Regions from separate parts of the Paenibacillus aurantius genome, predicted to be linked through region 1. Evidence: riboswitches for the same ligand, from Rfam matches in the RefSeq annotation. Region 1 holds a riboswitch; the other holds the start of a gene.
What was found. Region 1 has a riboswitch for thiamine pyrophosphate ahead of tenA (thiaminase II). Riboswitches for the same ligand answer to the same signal wherever they lie in the genome.

Region 1 (3,481 bases):
AGAAGGTGAAGAGGATGACGACGGCGATTTTGCTCCAGATCGTGTAGCCGAACCACATCACCATGACGGGCGACAACGCCACGATCGGAATCGTCTGGGAGATGACCACGAGCGGGTAGACGGCCCGCCGGGCCAGCTTGGAGCTGTGAATCCAGGCCGCCACCGTCACTCCGAAGAGGACGGAGAGGGCGAGACCCGCGAGCGCCTCCCGAAGGGTGACCACGGAATGCTTAAGGAGCACGTCCCGCTGGTCCCACAGGGCGGCGAGAACGCCGGAGGGCCGGGGCAGGATGAAGTGCGGGATGCGGAAGACGACGGCCGCCGCCTCCCACGCCAACGCTAGCAGCACGAGGAAGAGCAGGGCCGGTCCGTTGCGCCGGATCATCGGTCTTCGCCTCCTTCGGTGCCCGAGCGGACCGGCTGGCTGCCGGAGCCGACGCCGTCCGGCCCGGTGCCGCGAAGCCGCTGCAGCACCTGCTTCTTAAGCTCGACGAAGGCCGGGTCGAGCGTCGTCTCGTAGGTGCGCGGACGCGGCAGCGGCACCCGCACCTCGTGCAGACGCCGGATCGGCGTCTCCTCGACGAGCAGCACGCGGTCGGACAGGAGCAGCGCCTCCTCGATATCGTGGGTGATGAACAGCACCGTCTGCCGGTGCTTCTCCCACATGGCGAGGAGCCACTCCTGCATCCCGACCCGCGTCATCGCGTCGAGGGCGCTGAACGGCTCGTCGAGCAGAAGCAGCTCGGTGCCGCCCAGCACCGCCCGTAGGAACGCGACGCGCTGCCGCATGCCGCCCGAGAGCTCGTGCGGGAGCCGGCCTTCCGTTCCGGCAAGGCCGAACGCTGGCAGCAGCTCCCGCACACGGCGTTCCGCCTCCCGGCGCGGGACGCCCTTCAGCTCGAGCGCGAGCGCCGCGTTCTGCAGCACGGTGCGCCACGGCAGCAGAGCCGCGTTCTGCGGCATGTAGCCGACGCGGCCGAGCAGGCCGGCAGGCGGTGCCGCAGCGGCACCCGAGCGGGCCGCCTGCCGCCCGGCGGAAGCCTGCGCCGGGGCGGACCCGGTCGCGCCGCCAGCGGCAGGCGGGCCGGCGATGGCCGTGCCCGCGCGGCCGCGGAGCGTGATGCCGCCGCTGTCCGGCTCAAGCAGGCCGGAGAGGAGGCGGAACACGGTGCTCTTGCCCGTGCCGCTTGGGCCGAGCAGCGAGACGAACTCGTTGGCCTCCACCTCGAACGAGAGGTTATCTATCAGCGCCGGTGCCGGGGGAAAGCGGTAGCTTACCCCCTCCACCGACAGAATCGGTTCTTTCATTCGTTACCACATCTCTTTCTTGTAAGCCATGTCCCAGAACCGGTATTCATACCGCGAAGCCGTTACGAAGAGCTCCTCCAACCTCCGGAGCGCCGGTTCAGGCAGCCCCTGGGCCAGCCGATTCATCCGGTCGATAAGCCAGTCCGTGATCTTGCCGAACTCCTCGGAAGCGTAGGTTAGAATCCATTCTCCATAGAGAGGATGATCCAGGGCCCCGGGATAGTCCTTGAACAGGACGCCCACTTCCCGGTAGCTCCACATGCAGGGCAATAAGACCGCCACCAGGTCGGCGAGGGAGCCCTTCTCCGCCACCCCCAGCATATACCCGGTGTAGCCGAGCGTAACCGCCGAAGGCTTCGTGTTCTCGAGCTTCGCCCGTGTTATACCGAAGGAGGAAGCCAGCCGGCGGTGGGCATCCATCTCCCCGTGCAGGGTCGAGTGCACCAGCTCGGCGAACCAGGCCATGTCCGCTTCCTCCTCCGCCTTCACGATCCCGAGGGCAAAAAGCTTCGCATAGTCCAGCAGATACACATAATCCTGGCACAGGTAGAAGGCGAACCGGTCCGGAGCCAGGGTCCCTTCTCTTAGTTCATACAGGAAGGCATGGTGATGGCTTTCCTGCCAGATGGGCCGGGCTGCGGCGTACAGCCTGTCCGTAAAGTTCTCCATTCGCGGTTCCCCCTGACGTATAGTAATGAACAGCCGAAAGGCGAGGTTCACATGCAGGCCAATGCAAAAAAGGCCCGCGGATAATCGCAGACCACAAGGCATGTGCAGGCACACGTCGAATTCTCTACGCTGGCATTATCCAGTTCAGATTAACGGTCAGCGACACCCGGTCGCACTCTCAGCCTGACTTCATCAAGCCCCCGCATTCCCTATTCATTTGATATCACCATACACCAATCTCCCCCTGGTACGCAAGGAGATTTTGCATCCCGTCCGGTTCACCGGGGGTAGCCGACTGCGTCCTCCCGCTTATTTCCTTCTGCGAAAAGGGCTAAAGAATTGCCGTTTTTGTTGATTTGGCGGCGGTTCTGTGTCAAGATATTCGATAGACCTTTCATTTACAGACGGAACAGGAGAACTGACTACATGGCCAAGCGTTTTTTTCGGCTGCTGACCGAGCTGTCCTCACGCAAATCGGTTTCCCAATTGACCGGGGTCTTCGCCAAATCCGGAGCCAGCCGGCGCCTTATCCCCTGGTTTGCCAAGACATACGGAATTCGGATCGAAGATGCCGAAAAGCCGGTTTCCGAATACAAGTCGCTTAACGACTTTTTCACCCGGCGCCTGAAGCAGGGGCTCCGTCCGATCGACCTGACCGCCTCCGTGCTCGTCAGTCCGGTGGATGCCCTCATTACCGGCATGGGCGAAATCCGGACAGGCCAGCTGTTTAATATCAAGGGGCAGGATTATACAGTCGATGAGCTGCTCAACCAATCCCCCCGCACCGTTAATTATAAGGACGGCTTTTATTTCGTGCTCTATTTGAGCCCCACGGATTACCACCGGATTCATTCTCCGGTGACGGGCCGGATTATCGAGAAGGAGCATATCCCCGGGAAGGTATATCCCGTCAACGAGTTCGGCCTGCGCCATATGAAGCGGGTGCTGAGCCGCAACGAACGACTCGTAACCTACCTGCACAACGAATTCGGCGAAACGGCCGTAGTCAAAGTCGGGGCGATGAATGTAAGCAGCATTCAATACGTCGAAGGTCTCGGGGATACCCTGCAGATCGGGGACGATCTCGCCTATTTTGAATTCGGCTCCACCGTCGTCCTTCTGATGGAGAACGGCACATTCGATGCCCGGGACGATCTGGATGTCGGCAGCAAGGTGCGCATGGGCGAAGCGCTCGGCCGCCTGCACGCGAAGGAATAAGGCTTCATTTTATAAGGTTAATCTCAAGGGGATGAGGGCGCTCACTCCCTTTTTTCTAAATTCAGGAGGGAAATCCGCATGTCACTTGCCGCGAACGTCCAGCCGGCCGCCAAGCCCACGCTTTACCGGATCCTTTTTGCCATCGGCCTGGTACATTTGTTCAATGATTCCATTCAATCCGTTATTACCGCCATTTATCCCATTCTGAAGGATTCCATGAGCTTGAGCTACGGCCAACTGGGCTGGATCGGCTTCGGGCTCAGCTTCACCGCCTCCCTCATGCAGC
Region 2 (3,481 bases), 2.9 Mb from region 1:
CCCTTTCCCGGGCGCCCGGATGGCCTTTGGCCAAATCGGCGGCGTGGGCGGCGATTTTGTAGGCGATGACCCCTTCCCGCACATCGTCCTTGTTCGGAAGACCCAGATGCTCCTTCGGTGTGACGTAACAGAGCATAGCCGTTCCGAACCAGCCGATCATGGCGGCTCCGATGGCGGACGTGATATGGTCGTAGCCGGGAGCGATGTCGGTCGTGAGCGGACCGAGGGTATAGAACGGCGCATCCTTGCATAGGTCCGCCTGGCGTTCCACGTTCTCCTGGATTTGGTGCAGGGGAACATGACCGGGGCCTTCGATCATCACCTGCACGTCATGCTTCCAGGCGATGTCCGTCAATTCGCCCAGCGTCTCCAGCTCGGCGAATTGGGCTTCGTCATTGGCGTCGGCGATGGAGCCCGGACGCAGGCCGTCTCCCAGAGAGAACGTCACGTCGTAGGCTTTCATAATTTCGCAGATCTCCTCGAAATGGGTATAGAGGAAGTTCTCCTGATGGTGGGCGAGGCACCAGGCCGCCATAATCGACCCGCCGCGTGAAACGATCCCCGTCACCCGTTTGGCGGTCAGGGGAATATAGCGGAGCCGGACGCCGGCATGAATGGTGAAGTAATCCACCCCCTGCTCCGCCTGCTCGATGAGGGTATCCCGGTACAGCTCCCAGGTGAGGTCCTCGGCCCGGCCCCCGACCTTCTCCAGCGCCTGATAGAGAGGAACCGTGCCGATCGGCACCGGGGAATTACGGAGAATCCATTCCCGGGTCGTATGGATGTTCCGGCCGGTGGAGAGGTCCATGACCGTGTCGGCCCCCCAGCGGATGGCCCATCTCATCTTATCGACCTCCTCCTCTATGGAGGAAGCGACGGCGGAATTCCCGATGTTGGCGTTGATCTTCACGAGAAACCGCCGGCCGATGATCATCGGCTCGCTTTCGGGGTGGTTGATGTTGGCGGGAATGACCGCTCTTCCGGCCGCTACCTCGCTTAGCACAAGCTCCGGCGAGACGTTCTCCCGAATGGCGATATACTCCATCTCCGGGGTGAGGATGCCTCGGCGGGCATAGTGAAGCTGGGTCACGCTGCTTCCCGGTCGGGCTCGCAAAGGGTACCGCTTCATCCCGGGCGCCGCCTCCATCCGGTTCTCCATGCTTTCGCCGGCCGGGAAAGGGAAGGCAGCCAAGTCATGAGCGTTCCCATCGTCCTCCGGTCTAAGGAGACGCCCCTCATACGATTCGGTATCCCCGCGCTCCAGGATCCACTCCAGCCGGTTGGGCGGGAGCCCCAGGCGGATGTCCGTCACTGCGGCTTCGTCGGTATAGAGCCCGCTTGTGTCGTATACCCGAATCGGGGGATTAGGGGTTTCCCCCTGCGGGCCTGTCGTGGGGGATTGGGCGATCTCCCTCATCGGCACCCGCAGATCAGGGCGGGAGCCCTGTACATACACCTTGCGGCTTCCGGGCAGACTCATAGGCTCCGCCGGCTTGGATACGGTTGGTTTTTCGCTTGTCATGTTCATTTCCTCCTCATGGAAAAGTTGTGATCAAGCGGAGAATCTCTCTGCATAGCAAAAAGACCGCCACGGCAAAGAAGCGGTCTTTGTATGCACAAAGGCTTACTTATTCCTCCGCTGGCATTACCCAGATCAGGTCTCACGGTCGACGGCGTAACGGCCATCCTCTCAGCCCGGCTAGCCCGAGCTCCCGTTTGTATTCGGTTACCAACCCAGCATACCCAACCGGCCCCGGGATGACAATCCCTTCCGGCAAAAATGCGCCCAAAGGACCAGCCCGGCTGCTGGCGGCATTCCGCCGCCCTGCTATAATGGGATTGGGCAAGACAACGCGGAACGGACAGCAGCGAAAGGAGGAGGTTTCCATTGGCTGAAAAACCTAATGTCATTCTGATCACGACGGACCAGCAGCGTTATGACAGTGTAGGAATGAGCGGCAGCTCATTCGTGAAGACGCCCAACATGGACCGGCTGGGAAGGGAGGGAGCTTTTTTCCGGAGGGCCTATTGCCCCAATACCGTCTGCTCTCCCTCAAGGGCTTCCATCATGACCGGCCTGCATTTGTCCCGCCACGGGGCGTACAACATCGGCACCGCGGCCCTGGACCCTTCCCGGTTTCTCAGCCATGAGCTGAGGAGAGCGGGGTACCGGACTTACCATGTCGGCAAAGCCCATTGGTACCCTTGGGGAACGGTGAATCCGGAAACGGCCCCGATTGGAGAAGACGGCGCCCCGCTGCGGGATTTTGTCGGGTTCGACGCGGCCGAGGTCAGCATAGGGCATGCCGGGCCGGGAGGCATTACGGGTCATTATGCCTATTGGATGCGAAGCAAGGGTTACGACCCGGCGGCGTTCCAAGCCCGCAAAAGATTCGATAAGGACGACAACGGCACGTCGGATTACGAGCTGCCCGTTTCGCTTCACAGCGGGACGTGGATTGCCGAGCGGGCGGTTCAATATCTCGAGAATCATGACCACTCGGAGCCCTTTTATTTGAACCTGGGCTTTCCCGATCCCCACCATCCCCACATGGTCCCTATGGATTTCAAGGACCGGGTGGATCCCGAGGCCATTCCTTACCCGGCTATCCCCGAACCCGATGCGGAAGAAGATCCCCGTCTGCCGGAGCATATCCCCCATTTCCGCAAGGGGACCATCAACGACAGCCGTTTCCGGGGGAGATTCGGGATGGCGGGCAACCAGAATACCCCTTGGGCCGATTATTTCCGCGACCGGGAGAAAGGCAAGGGAACCCGGGCCTACTACTATACTCTCGTTCAGTTAATCGACAAGCAGCTTGGCATCCTTCTCGACGCCTTGGACCGTCTCAAGCTGGCGGAGGACACGATCGTTATTTTTACGTCGGATCACGGGGAAATGCTCGGTGACCACGGCATCGGCCAGAAGGGCCCCCTTGTGTATGAAGGGGTTACCCGTGTGCCTCTCCTTATCCGGTATCCGAATTCCTTCCGGGGACGAACGGTGGAAGATTGCGTGTCGCTGGTCGACCTTCTGCCCACGGTGCTCGATTATGCCGGGATTCCCGACACCCTGCGACGGGACGGGATCAGCCTTAAGCCTCTTCTGGAAGAAGAAAGGAAACTTAGGCGGCCGGGTGTGCGCATCGAGTACAAGGAGGAGCCGGACCGGATCCGCTACAAAGCCTGGGTAACCCCCGAATGGAAGCTGGCCGTTTACTTGGGGGAATCGTTCGGGGAACTCTATGACCTTAAGAACGACCCGGAGGAGAAGATTAACCGGTTCGGAGACCCGAATTACGAAGCCGTTCATCTGCGCCTTATGACCGAGCTGCTGAACGATCTGGAGCGGAGCGAGCCGGTGAGCGGGCGGGAATCCAGGGTATAACGGCGAATTCGGCCCCTCCTGCCTCGGTCTGGTCGGGATTTCCAGCTTAAGCCGCTTTGGAGACGGGTAAGGGAAAGGAGACACCACGAAGAG

Region 2: linked by a shared signal. The riboswitch ahead of thiC (phosphomethylpyrimidine synthase ThiC) and the one ahead of tenA (thiaminase II) in region 1 are both predicted to bind thiamine pyrophosphate.

Annotation. Positions count from the first base shown of each region.
Region 1 covers NZ_CP130318.1:1,518,816-1,522,296, reverse strand. Annotated here, with positions in the region: gene MJA45_RS07390 (ABC transporter permease) at 1-385, opposite strand, end outside; gene MJA45_RS07385 (ABC transporter ATP-binding protein) at 382-1,308, opposite strand; gene tenA (thiaminase II) at 1,312-1,977, opposite strand; TPP riboswitch at 2,082-2,191, opposite strand; gene asd (archaetidylserine decarboxylase) at 2,404-3,195, shown strand; gene MJA45_RS07370 (MFS transporter) at 3,274-3,481, shown strand, end outside.
Region 2 covers NZ_CP130318.1:4,464,023-4,467,503, reverse strand. Annotated here, with positions in the region: gene thiC (phosphomethylpyrimidine synthase ThiC) at 1-1,528, opposite strand, end outside; TPP riboswitch at 1,614-1,726, opposite strand; gene MJA45_RS20275 (sulfatase family protein) at 1,889-3,388, shown strand.